DNA from 4 places in the Paenibacillus sp. FSL R10-2778 genome. Region 4 is predicted to be linked to each of the others. Evidence: riboswitches for the same ligand, from Rfam matches in the RefSeq annotation. Region 4 holds a riboswitch; each other region holds the start of a gene.

Region 1 (3,126 bases), 1.7 Mb from region 4:
ATATTTCCCTTTTCTATAAAAAAGGGCGATTCTAAGCAGCTTATCCAGCAATTACAGGACGACGGCTTCACACGTTTTTTTCTGGATAATAAAGAGCTTGAAGCTGCCTACTACGGAGATGGCTACTGTGTTTCCCATGAACGAATGGAGCGCACCTATTTACCGTTTGCTGCACATGTCCTTTTTCCACGCAGGAAGGATGCCGACTCGTTTCGCCGTTTTTCCAGAGTAAATAATCTCGACTGCATTCTGGAGATTCCGCAGCAATCTATATTTTTCAAAATTCTCTCGACGGATATATTCATATGTCCTTTTCAGCTTGGATTCGTGACGATACGTGTCCAGCTGGAGGGGGATTCAATTCCCTTTAGTATTGCCCTAGAATTCGCAGATCGTTTCCGTGCGCTAGAGAATACCTTCATACAGGATGATTACACTTATATTCATTGCGGGGAACAGACCTATGAGATGGTAGAGGATTTTGTCTTCCGAAATTTGGTGGATGGACTGGAGCCATATCTGGATCAATCGGATATCAATGGGGCTTATTTCGAGACCCTTCCTTTTTTCGTAGATGAAAGAATGCAGGTGCAAGCTTTTTATGGCTTTCAGAATGAAGAAAGCTCTGATGAGATTAGTGTAAATCTGCGCTATCGTGCCTCACAGCTTGATGGAATTGATCTAAACGGAAAGCCCTATGCCAGTGCCAGCGATCCAGCGTATATTGCGAACTATTGTCATGAACACTCCTATAATCGCTGGGGTCCAGACACGTATTATATGATGAATGAGCAGACTTTTTGCTGCATGACCCGCGCTGAACAGGAGATTGCTGTTAGTCTAGCCAACCAGATGTACGGGCAATATTATTACGGATTTTTACTCAATATTTTCCACAAAATCGTTCTGCTAAAGCTCGCCAATATGCACTCCCGACTTCGGATTAATCATGATTATGAGGAAATAGACAATCTAATCTACTCCATCAATAAGTTCTCGGCTAAGTTCTACTTCTTGGAGTTGATTTCCCAGTCGCAGGGCCGGGAGATATTTCTTCAGCTGCGTAAAGTATACGGAAACGATGCTTTGTTCGAGGAAGTGAAAGAAACCTTAAATGACCTGTTTCAGTATCAGGATAAGTTTCAGTCCAAGCGACGGGATAATCTGCTGATGATTCTCACTGTATTTACGGTAGTAAGCGGGATTTACGGCATGAATCAGGTCATTGACGATTTGGATGGAAAGATTCAATGGAGTAAAATGATTGGTTATTCTCCCTTTGAATTTCTTGCCCTCTTCGTGATCATGAGCGGGATTCTGATCAGCGTTGTCCTCACGCTAGGGGCACTGGTTAGTGAGCTTAAACGGCGTCACCGCAAGAAATATAAAGACCTAGACTAGCAAAAAAGAAACTACTGGATTGGAAAAATTCAGGAGTGCACTACTAGACATTCCGAGTACAGCCGTCTATAATACACCGTATGCGAGAAATATAAGATATAAAGTATGGGTACAAAACTTATGCTTACTTATATTGCACATAGAAATACCCGTTAACTTCATAGAACCAGGGGTGCTGGAATTGGCCGGCTGAGATTGTATCCCACAAGATACTGACCCTTATACCTGATCTGGATAATGCCAGCGTAGGAATCGCCAATTGGTTCTGGTCCCTGTGACCTTAACTAACCTTGCGCCAAGCCAGCGTCCCGATCACTCGGGGCGCTTTTTTTGTAAGATCACTAAAAGATGTAGAAAAACGTACATACTACACTTTACGGTTCATGTTGTGAAGACGGGATTCTTGTAACCTTAAAGGAGAGAAGAAGACATGCACCTTAAAAAAGCACTTACGTTGTGCCTCACCTGTGTACTCATTCTTGCCATTGCCGGATGCGGCAGCAACAATGGGAATACAGCCGGAAACAAAGCAAATGCTACTGATCCAACTGCTGCGGCTGGGACGGATGCTCCAAAAGAGCTCACCAAAGTTAAAGTCGCACTCGACTGGACACCGAACACAAATCATACCGGTCTATACGTAGCTAAGGATCTTGGTTACTACGCTGAAGAAGGTCTGGACGTCGAGATCGTTCAGCCAGGCGCAGCGGGTTCTGATACTATGGTTACTTCTGGCGAAGCCGCATTTGGCATCAGCGCCCAAGAAGGATTAACACTAGCCCGTCTACAAGGCGTACCCCTTGTCTCGATAGCAGCTATTATTCAGCATAATACGTCGGGATTCGCCGCTCCAGTAGATCGCAATATTAAATCACCAAAGGATTTTGAAGGTAAAACCTACGGAGGCTGGGGCTCACCGGCCGAAGAAGCAGCCATGAAAGCTATCATGGATCCTGAAGGTGGCGATGTGAAAAAGGTGAAGCTGATCAGTATCGGTGAAGCTGATTATTTTACCGCCGTCAAACGTGACATTGATTTCGCCTGGATTTTCTACGCTTGGACTGGTGTTGAGGCTGAGTTACGTGGCGAGCCATTGGATATGCTGTACTTAAAGGATTATGCGCCGCAGCTCGATTATTACACGCCTGTACTGACGACGAGTGAGAAGCAAATTGCAGATCATCCTGATCTGGTGAAGGCCTTCATGAAAGCCACATCAAAAGGTTATCAATATGCCATAGATCATCCGGAAGAGGCTGCCGGTATGTTATCGAAGGCCGTTCCTGACCTGGACGCCGACCTTGTCCTAGCTAGCCAAAAATGGCTTAGCCCAAAATACAAGGACGATGCTGCCCGCTGGGGCGAGCAAAAAACCGAGGTCTGGCAAAATTACGGCGACTGGATGTATGATCTGAAGTTGCTGGATAAACCGCTGGATGCTGCTAGTGCATTCAGTAATGATTTTTTACCGGCGGAGTAAACAACAATTGTAATGAATTACTTCGTTATCAAAGTTGGCTTTTTGAACTTACCTTATAAAATGAGAGGATTGATTATTGTGGCTAACACCCTACTAAGCATTCAAGTAATTCCAAAAACTCCGAACAATGAGGATTCCATCCCATACGTAGATAAAGCGATTGAGGTCATTCAGAAATCCGGTGTTAAACATCAAGTGAATCCACTGGAAACCACAATGGAAGGTGAGCTTAGCGAGCTGCTGGA
Region 2 (3,126 bases), 2.9 Mb from region 4:
GCAGTCGGGCCCGGGTGGCTGGGTGAACCGGATGGATATGCCTTCTCCAAAGCCCGGGCAGATGCGGTTATGGACTTATCAGTCGATCGCTCATGGAGCAGATATGGTGTTATATTTCCGCTGGCGGACAGCTACGATGGGCAATGAAATTTATTGGCATGGAATCAATGACTATCATAATCAGCCTAACCGGAGAGTGCGGGAAGCGGGGCAGATCGGTCAGGAGCTGGCAGCAGCAGGTCATGCGTTTGTCGGTACTCGTAATCAGGCTAACATTGCTATTGTTCGTGATTATGACAATGAGTGGGATGGAGAATACGATGTTTGGCATGGCCCGTTTATGTGGAAGAGCAATAAGGAGTGGTACAAGGCGCTTCAGCGGAAGCATATCCCGAATGACGTACTCTATTTACGCAAAAAAACAACGCTGGAGGAGCTTGCAAGGTACGACGTGCTTATCTATCCTCACCCAGCGATTATGACAGATGAGACAGCAGCACTGCTGGATGAATATGTTCAGCAAGGCGGCAAACTGATCTTCGGCTGTAGAACCGGCTATAAGGATGAGCGCGGACAATGTTATATGCGTCCTTTCCCAGGTGCTGCTAAGGATCTATGCGGGATCACAGTTGAAGAATTCACAATGGTTAAGGGCAGTCGTCAGCCAACAACAATTAGCTGGTCGGGCGTGACCGAAGTCGTTACAGGAGCAGATGACTTTAATGATATTCTCAAAATAGAGGAAGCTTCGGTTGAAGTGATGGCGGTTTACGCCTCTGATTATTATGCGGGAAAACCGGCGGTAACTAGAAATCGTCGCGGCAAGGGTGAGGTTTGGTATTACGGAGCCGTATTTAATGAACAGGCAGCGGCTGAGATCATAAATTTAATTGATCTACAATCGCCAGCAGATTGGCTGGAGCTCCCAGAAGAGGTAGAGCTGCAAGTCCGTACCGGAGCTTCTTCCAGTTATGCTTTTTTGCTTAATTATAGTGAGACTCCTGTCACGATCCATCTTCATGAGACCAAAACAGATTTACTGAGCGGCACAACATTGTCGGGCGAGGTGCTTCTGGAAGGATTTGGGGTATTGGTGTTAAACTAACGTATACATTGATCTCACATTTGAGTAGATTTGGATAATTCTCTCTTTTCGGTTATACTTTGAAGTAGCAATTATATAGTCACGGGAGCTTGGTGGAACCAGGCTGAGAGGATAGTTATAACTATCGACCGTCAAACCTGATCTGGATAATGCCAGCGGAGGAAATGGAGCTCTATTTCTATTTGTCTACTCTAAGGCCGCATCTTATACAGATGTGGCCTTTTCTATGTGTGGGGAGTAGACCGTCTCCGCTTGATCAAATCACCTTATAGGAGGAATTGAGATGACAAGCGAATTGAACAACGATCCAATCAATCTATCAGCTTTTCCAGCAAGTCAAAAAGTGTATGTAAAGGGTTCACGGCCTGATATTCAGGTGCCTATGCGGGAGATCTCACTTAGTCCAACTGCGGGCATAGACGGCGAAGAGGAGAATGCTCCAATTCATGTCTATGACACAAGCGGGGCTTATACGGATGCTAATATTCATACTGATATTCGTCAGGGGTTAGAGCCCAATCGTCTAAGCTGGATTGAGGAACGAGGGGATGCGGAAGCGTACGAAGGAAGAACCGTGAAGCCTGAAGATAACGGGAATGCAACGGGAAAAGCTGTGGCGGAAGTGTTTCCAGCGCTCCATAGAAAACCTTTGCGAGCGAAAAAGGGGCGTAATGTCTCTCAAATGCATTATGCACGCAAAGGGATTATTACTTCGGAAATGGAATACGTTGCGATTCGTGAGAATGTGACACCGGAATTTGTAAGAGATGAAGTAGCCCGCGGCCGCGCCATCATTCCAGCGAATATCAATCATCCAGAGAGTGAACCAATGATTATTGGACGCAATTTTTTAGTGAAGATCAATGCCAATATAGGAAATTCCGCAGTATCCTCATCCATAGAAGAAGAGGTAGAGAAGATGAGATGGGCCACCCGCTGGGGTGCAGATAATATAATGGATCTCTCCACAGGTAAAAACATCCATACGACACGCGAGTGGATCATCCGTAATTCTCCTGTTCCTATTGGAACGGTGCCTATCTATCAAGCGTTGGAAAAAGTGAATGGGAAAGCGGAAGATTTAACATGGGAAGTGTACCGTGATACGCTCATTGAGCAAGCGGAGCAAGGGGTTGATTATTTTACCATTCATGCGGGGGTTCTGCTTCGTTATATCCCGTTGACGGTACAACGTATGACAGGCATTGTTTCAAGAGGTGGCTCCATCATGGCGGCATGGTGTCTTGCGCATCATCAAGAGAACTTTTTATATACACATTTTGAAGAGATATGTGAAATCATGAAGCTGTACGATGTTTCTTTTTCCCTAGGCGATGGATTACGTCCGGGTTCGATTGCTGATGCGAATGATGAAGCACAATTTGCCGAGTTAGAGACGTTAGGTGAATTAACAGCTATAGCTTGGAGTCATGATGTACAGGTGATGGTAGAGGGTCCAGGACATGTGCCGATGCACTTGATTAAAGAGAATATGGATAAGCAACTTGAAACTTGTAACGAAGCCCCTTTTTATACATTAGGTCCACTGACTACAGATATTGCGCCTGGTTATGATCATATTACCTCTGCTATAGGTGCAGCGATGATTGGTTGGTTCGGTACAGCTATGTTATGTTACGTAACTCCGAAGGAACATCTTGGCCTGCCTAATAAGGAAGATGTACGTATAGGGGTCATTACTTATAAAATAGCGGCTCATGCCGCAGATTTGGCGAAAGGGCATAAAGGAGCACAAGACCGGGATAATGCTCTTTCGAAAGCCCGTTTTGAATTTCGTTGGCGTGATCAATTTCATTTATCGTTAGATCCTGAGCGAGCGCTCGAATATCATGATGAGACATTGCCTGCGGAAGGCGCTAAAACAGCTCATTTCTGTTCCATGTGCGGGCCGAAATTTTGCAGTATGAAGATCTCTCATAATATCCGGAATACGACGAGAATTGAATCAGGAATGCAAGAGAAGGCGCAAGAGTTTCTCCAAGGCGGGAGCCTCATTTATA
Region 3 (3,126 bases), 700 kb from region 4:
CCTTTCAGGAATACCGCAGCACTTTGTGAGCCTTCAGGAATCTCATCAACCACTTTAATTTTTGCATCTGGTTTTTGTTTTTTCAGATCCAGATAAGACAAGCCATCATTCACAGTTGCATCAATACGTCCCGAAGTCAGCAGATCCATCGCTTGATTGAAACCGTCCGTAGCTACGATTTCAGCACCGTTCTCACGAGCGATGTCGGATAAGTTACTGGTCAGGGATTGTCCGGCTTTTTTACCCTTTAGATCAGCAAAGGTCTTAATATCCTCATTGTTTTCGCTCACGATCAATACTGCCTTGGATACAATATAGGGTTCAGAGAAATCATATTTCACTTTGCGATCTTCGTTAATGGAAACTTCATTAAAAATGACATCAAACCGTTTCGCATCCATCCCAGCAAAAATACCATCCCACTGAGTTTCAAAAAATTCAGCTTCAACACCTAAACGTTTGGCTACTTCTTCGGCAATTTCCACGTCAAAACCCGTCAATTTCCCCGCAGTGTCATGATAAGTAAAAGGTGCATAAGTCCCTTCTGTACCTATCCGCAATTTGCCGCTGGCCTTCACAGCCTCCAAACTGTTTTGCGCTGAAGATGCTGCTCCACCATTCGTTCCAGCTGTTGGTTCAGCAGCCGTATTGGTATTCGAATTATTGCCGCAAGCCGCTACAAGAACCACGGTTAACGCCAATATAATAGTTAGACTCCATTTTTTCATTATTAAATCCCCTCTCTCTATCCAGTTTTTTTCCGGTAAATTGAATAGTACACTGCCATCACATGATCGTCAATACTTTTTTCCGATAATATACATCGGAATTGTAATATTAACTAGATTTCTACTTATATCTTACCCAATCTTGGATTAATCCTTCACTTCTTTCTCTCTTTACTTCTCAGAAAGATATGGTATATTTATAAACAAATTAATATGGACCTGTTATTTCACTAGGGGAGTCGGCCGACTGAGACGGAGCTTCAAGCTCCGGACCCTTGGAACCTGATCTGGATCATACCAGCGGAGGGAAGTGGAGCAGAATTTTCATCAAGCATGTTAAGTGTTATTATGCAGAATGAACTTTTTGACCCATTCATTTCCTCTGGAAATGGATGGGTCTTTATTTGTTTAGACGCTCCACAAAAATATTAGGAGGTTAGATCATCACGACCATTTTATCTATGCAAGGCCTAACCTACTCTTTTCCGGAAACTGAACAACCCCCTGTATTCGCAAATCTATCCATGGATATCAGGCAAGGGGAATTCGTCTCCGTAGTAGGTGCTAGCGGATGCGGGAAAAGCACATTTTTCAAAACGGTTGCCGGTTTACTCGAACCTACTCATGGAAAAATAAAACTCCCTACGCTCCCCTCAACCGCTAGTCGTTTAGGTCAGATCGCTTATATGCCTCAGCAGGATTTATTGCTGCCTTGGAGAACAGTGCTCGACAACTGCCTTTTGCCCTGGGAGATCAAGCCCAGATTTAGTAAACAGAAAACGATCACTCAGATTCGGGAAATGTTGGCCCGCTTCGGCTTAACAGATGTAGAGAAGGCTTATCCCCATGAACTTTCGGGAGGTATGAAACAGCGAGTAGCATTTCTGCGCACCTTAGTGGCTGGAGGCGGAAGTGGTCTTATGCTGCTGGATGAGCCCTTTGGCGCTCTCGATGCCATGACCAAACGTGAGATACACCGTTGGCTGTGGAGTTATGGGGTGAACTGAATCAGACGATTATGCTCATCACTCATGATCTGGAAGAAGCACTATTGCTCAGTGACCGGATTTATTTATTATCTGGCGGTGCGCACAGCGAATTACAGGAGATCATTGTCGATCTACCAAAACCAAGACATTATAAGATGAACTATGAACCCCGGTTTATAGCACTACGGGCAGAGTTGGAGCGAAGATTGCATGCAACCTATACCTTTTAAAAAACATCTAGACAACTATGCTCCCTTCCTTCTTCTGGTACTGCTCATTCTTGTAATCTGGGAGTCAGCTGTTCGCCTTCACTTGATTCCAGCCTTTATTCTCCCTGCACCTTCATCTATTGGCATCGCATTGATCGAGCACAGGCAATTGTTATTCGGACAACATTTATTAGCGACGTTGCAGGAGATACTGGTAGGTTTTGTCCTTTCTGTGGTTTGTGGTGTATTGCTGGGCATTGGAATGTTCCTGTTTCGCCCCGTAGAAAAGGCCATCTATCCCTTCCTTATCATTAGCCAGACGGTCCCATTAATTGCGCTATCCCCCATTTTTATTATGTGGTTCGGATATTCGCTGTGGAGCAAAGTGGCTGTGGTGTTTTTAACGGCTTTTTTTCCAGTCGTAGTGAGTACATATGATGGACTTCGTACAAGTGGCCAGACTTACAAGGACTTATTATTAACATTTGGTGCAAACCGCTGGCAGCTGCTTGTCAAAACCCAAATTCCACTGGCGTTGCCTGCTTTTTTCTCTGGCTTAAAGCTATCCATTGTATACTGCGTCATCGGAGCTACTATCGGGGAATGGCTCGGCGGCAGTAAAGGACTCGGTTACTTCAGCCGCAGAACGGCCGGAAATATGCAGAGCGATGAAATGTTCGCGGCTGTATTTCTGCTGTCCGCGCTTGGTGTTGTGCTTTTTCTGGCGATAGCTTTACTCGAACAATTATTTTTAAAGAAAAGAGGATCTAACCAATGAATCATTTAAAATCACCACAACGAGGACTTATTTCTGTATTTCTAGTATGCACACTTTTGCTCTTAAGCAGCTGCGGGAAGGCAGACAAGCTAAATAACAACTCCCAAACCGGTTCCTCCAATTCCGAAAATAAGCAGTCACACAAGCTGACGATTATGCTTGATTGGTATCCCAATGCCGTTCATTCCTTTCTATACGCTGCGCAACAGCAAGGTTTTTTCCAAGAGGAAGGTTTGGATGTCGAGATCAAAATGCCTGCGGACAGCAATGACGCCCTAAAGCTTGTAGCAGCAAATCAAATTGATCTAGCGCTCAGCTATCAGCCACAGGTGCTTATGGCACGCGGCGAGAAAATTCCTGTACGTTCGATTGCAGCTATCGTGCGGCATCCACTGAATCATCTGATGGTTCCTCAGGCAGGC
Region 4 (3,126 bases):
TGCTCATAAGGATACTGCTCCAAGCGGGCCAGTGTGTCAAAAAAGCTCATGCTAATCCTCCCTCCTTTCGTGACCTATCAAATTCAGTTCAAAAATCCAGTCAACGGTGACGAAGCAAAAGCAACTTCTTCTACAGGACCGAGTCCTGCCAAATAAGCTTTGCGGCCAGCGGATATCGCCTCGCGGAACGCTTCCGCCATGACGAGCGGATTACGTGCCGTTGCAATAGCCGTATTAAGCAGAACAGCAGCGGCCCCCATCTCCATTGCTTCCGCCGCTTCCGAGGGCTTGCCAATCCCGGCGTCTACAATAATCGGCAAATTCACTTCTTCAATAAGAATACGCACAAGCTCCTTGGTGCGCAGGCCGCGATTCGTTCCGATCGGCGCACCAAGCGGCATCACAGCAGCAGCACCGGCATCTCTCAGACGTAAAGCAGCCGAAAGGTCCGGACTCATATAAGGCAGTACTACAAAACCCTCCGCTGCTAAAATCTCTGTAGCTCGTATGGTCTCCAGATTATCTGGAAGCAGGTATTTCTGATCATTGATCACTTCGATCTTGACCCAGTTCCCCAGTCCCGCAGCTCTTGCTAATCTTGCAATACGGACTGCCTCTTCCGCTGTACGCGCTCCTGAGGTATTAGGCAGAAGAGTCATGTGACCGGGAATGTGGTTCATGATATTTTCTGCTCCACCTTGCGGGTCCACTCGGCGAAGCGCTACAGTAATCACCTGAGAACCAGAGCTAGCAATCACTTCGGGGATCAGCGTATTCCGGCTATATTTTCCGGTTCCGATAAATAATCTACTGGTTAATTCGATGCCGCCAATATGTAACGGGTCATGCATGAAATTACCTCCCTTTGGTTCTTATAAATTTCTCAAAATTCTATACCGCTCCATCTCAACCCCCACCAACAAAGTGCACCAGTTCCAAACGATCATCCTCGCTCAGAGCAGTACTTTCATAATTCTCCTTACTGACAATTTCTCCATTCAGCTCAATGATCATCAGACGACCCGACCACTCAGGAAGACTGATCAAATCAGCTATAGTTTGAATACCACCAGAACACTCTGCGGATTTCCCGTTAATCAACAGCTTCATTCTGAATCACCCCCTTCGCCCATGCTGTTACCTTCAGGCTATGAATGAACCGCCTTATGAATAGCTTTGGCGGCCTCATAAGGATCATCCGCTCCACAAATACCGGACATCACAGCAACTCCTGCCGCACCTTTCCTGATGATCTGCGCCGCATTAGCGGGGCTAATTCCGCCAATCGCAATTACAGGAATAGAGCTGGTCTTCACCGTTTCTGCAAGCAGCTCTAACCCACGTGCGGGCAGCCCTAACTTGCTATCCGAGGGAAATACATGACCAAACAAGCAATAATCAGCTCCCTGCTCTGAGGCATTCGCCGCTTCTTCCGGAGAATGAACCGATCTCCCCAGCCGAAGCTGAGGTGCAATTCGCCGGGCTGTAACCGGACTCAGACTGTGCCAAGCCAACTGAACCCCCGCGGCACCAGCTGCCAAGGCTACATCGATCCGGTCGTTGATTATCAGTTTGGTAGCGGGCATACCGGCAGCCAACAGCTGCTGTGCCGCAGCGAGCAGTTCGCATGCAGGACATTGCTTATCTCTCAGGTGAATATAATCGACCCATGTCTGCACCGTGACAGCTAGTTCAACAAAATGTCTCAGCTGTAGCTTGCCGTCTGATATTAGATGGATCTCAGCTTGCAACATCACGATCTCCTCTCTCACTTCCCTGTAGGTCAGTAAAAAACAAAAAAACTGCCCCCGTAAGGAAGGCAGTCAGAATCTGTATATAGACGGCACTACAAATAGCCCGATAACAGAAATTCGTTCTCCACTTCCCTACGCTGGTCTTAACCAGATCAGGTTCAAAGGGTCCGGAAATCCATTCCGTCTCAGCCAATCGGCACCCCTAGTGACATAAATATACAATTTTAAAATGCTAACGTGGTTATAGTAACATATTTTTTTATTGAAATACACCCATTTATTCACATTAGCTGTTCTAATCTAACCGTTTACTACCTCGCCACCATTTACATGAATAACCTGTCCAGTCACATAACTGGAATCGTCAGAGGCCAGATATACATAGGCTGGTGCCAGCTCTTCTGGTTGTCCAGGCCGTTTCATAGGCTGTGTACCTCCAAACTCGCTAACCTGTTTTGCATCAAAGGTAGAGGGAATCAGCGGTGTCCAGATTGGACCTGGTGCAACACCGTTTACCCGTATGCCCTTCTCTGCCAGATTCGTGGACAAGGATCGTGTGAAGCTAAGAATAGCTCCTTTAGTTGATGAATAGTCCAGCAGCTGCGGGCTTCCGCGATAAGCGGTAATTGAAGTTGTATTTATAATTGTAGATCCTGCTTTTAAATGAGGCATAGCTGCTTTTGTTAAATAGAACATCGCAAATATATTCGTACGGAAAGTACGCTCAAGCTGCTCGGAAGTAATATCCTCGATCTTAGCTTGCGGATGTTGCTCTGCCGCGTTATTGATGAGAATATCAAGCTTTCCTAAGCCCTCCACCGTCTGTTTAATAAGATCCTTACAGAATTTCTCGTCACCGATATCACCTGGAATTAGGATACATTTGCGGCCTTCCTGCTCGACCTGACGTTTAGTTTCCTCTGCATCTGAGTGTTCATTAAGATATGAAATGACCACATCAGCGCCTTCTTTAGCAAAAAGCACAGCAACTGCACGCCCAATTCCGCTGTCTCCACCGGTAATTAACGCCGCCTTGTCTTGCAGTTTACCTGCTGCTTTATAATTTGCCGGCTCGTATTTGGGCAGCGGCGTCATTTCACTCTCAATCCCTGGCTGATGATGCTGCTCCTGTGGGGGTAAGGTTTTTGTAGCTTGTTTATTGTTGCCTGACATCTTCCCTATCTCCTCTCGTTAAGCAAATTGATAGTTAACTGATCGTCTTAGGATGGCACAACTATGCACGTTTATACGCTGGGTTTGTCATTTTCTTAAATCGCTTTACGAATCTTACTTACCACAATGAAAGTAGAAATAAACAACCGCGAGAGATACACTGCTGTAAGTGGAGAGGAATTCACTGCATACAAATAGA

The links. Region 4 has a riboswitch for thiamine pyrophosphate ahead of NST40_RS09510 (thiamine phosphate synthase). Riboswitches for the same ligand answer to the same signal wherever they lie in the genome.
Region 1: linked by a shared signal. The riboswitch ahead of NST40_RS02155 (ABC transporter substrate-binding protein) and the one ahead of NST40_RS09510 (thiamine phosphate synthase) in region 4 are both predicted to bind thiamine pyrophosphate.
Region 2: linked by a shared signal. The riboswitch ahead of thiC (phosphomethylpyrimidine synthase ThiC) and the one ahead of NST40_RS09510 (thiamine phosphate synthase) in region 4 are both predicted to bind thiamine pyrophosphate.
Region 3: linked by a shared signal. The riboswitch ahead of NST40_RS12685 (ATP-binding cassette domain-containing protein) and the one ahead of NST40_RS09510 (thiamine phosphate synthase) in region 4 are both predicted to bind thiamine pyrophosphate.

What each region holds. Positions count from the first base shown of each region.
Region 1 is NZ_CP151956.1:482,399-485,524, reverse strand. Features, by position in the region: gene NST40_RS02160 (hypothetical protein) at 1-1,401, shown strand, start outside; TPP riboswitch at 1,560-1,670, shown strand; gene NST40_RS02155 (ABC transporter substrate-binding protein) at 1,832-2,881, shown strand; gene NST40_RS02150 (MTH1187 family thiamine-binding protein) at 2,960-3,126, shown strand, end outside.
Region 2 is NZ_CP151956.1:6,179,570-6,182,695, reverse strand. Features, by position in the region: gene NST40_RS27635 (beta-galactosidase) at 1-1,105, shown strand, start outside; TPP riboswitch at 1,177-1,285, shown strand; gene thiC (phosphomethylpyrimidine synthase ThiC) at 1,389-3,126, shown strand, end outside.
Region 3 is NZ_CP151956.1:2,892,057-2,895,182, reverse strand. Features, by position in the region: gene NST40_RS12690 (amino acid ABC transporter substrate-binding protein) at 1-728, opposite strand, end outside; TPP riboswitch at 951-1,054, shown strand; gene NST40_RS12685 (ATP-binding cassette domain-containing protein) at 1,253-1,735, shown strand; gene NST40_RS12680 (hypothetical protein) at 1,708-1,947, shown strand; gene NST40_RS12675 (ABC transporter permease) at 1,928-2,704, shown strand; gene NST40_RS12670 (ABC transporter substrate-binding protein) at 2,701-3,126, shown strand, end outside.
Region 4 is NZ_CP151956.1:2,193,273-2,196,398, reverse strand. Features, by position in the region: gene thiH (2-iminoacetate synthase ThiH) at 1-50, opposite strand, end outside; gene NST40_RS09520 (thiazole synthase) at 84-851, opposite strand; gene thiS (sulfur carrier protein ThiS) at 907-1,110, opposite strand; gene NST40_RS09510 (thiamine phosphate synthase) at 1,149-1,754, opposite strand; TPP riboswitch at 1,867-1,968, opposite strand; gene NST40_RS09505 (SDR family oxidoreductase) at 2,055-2,927, opposite strand.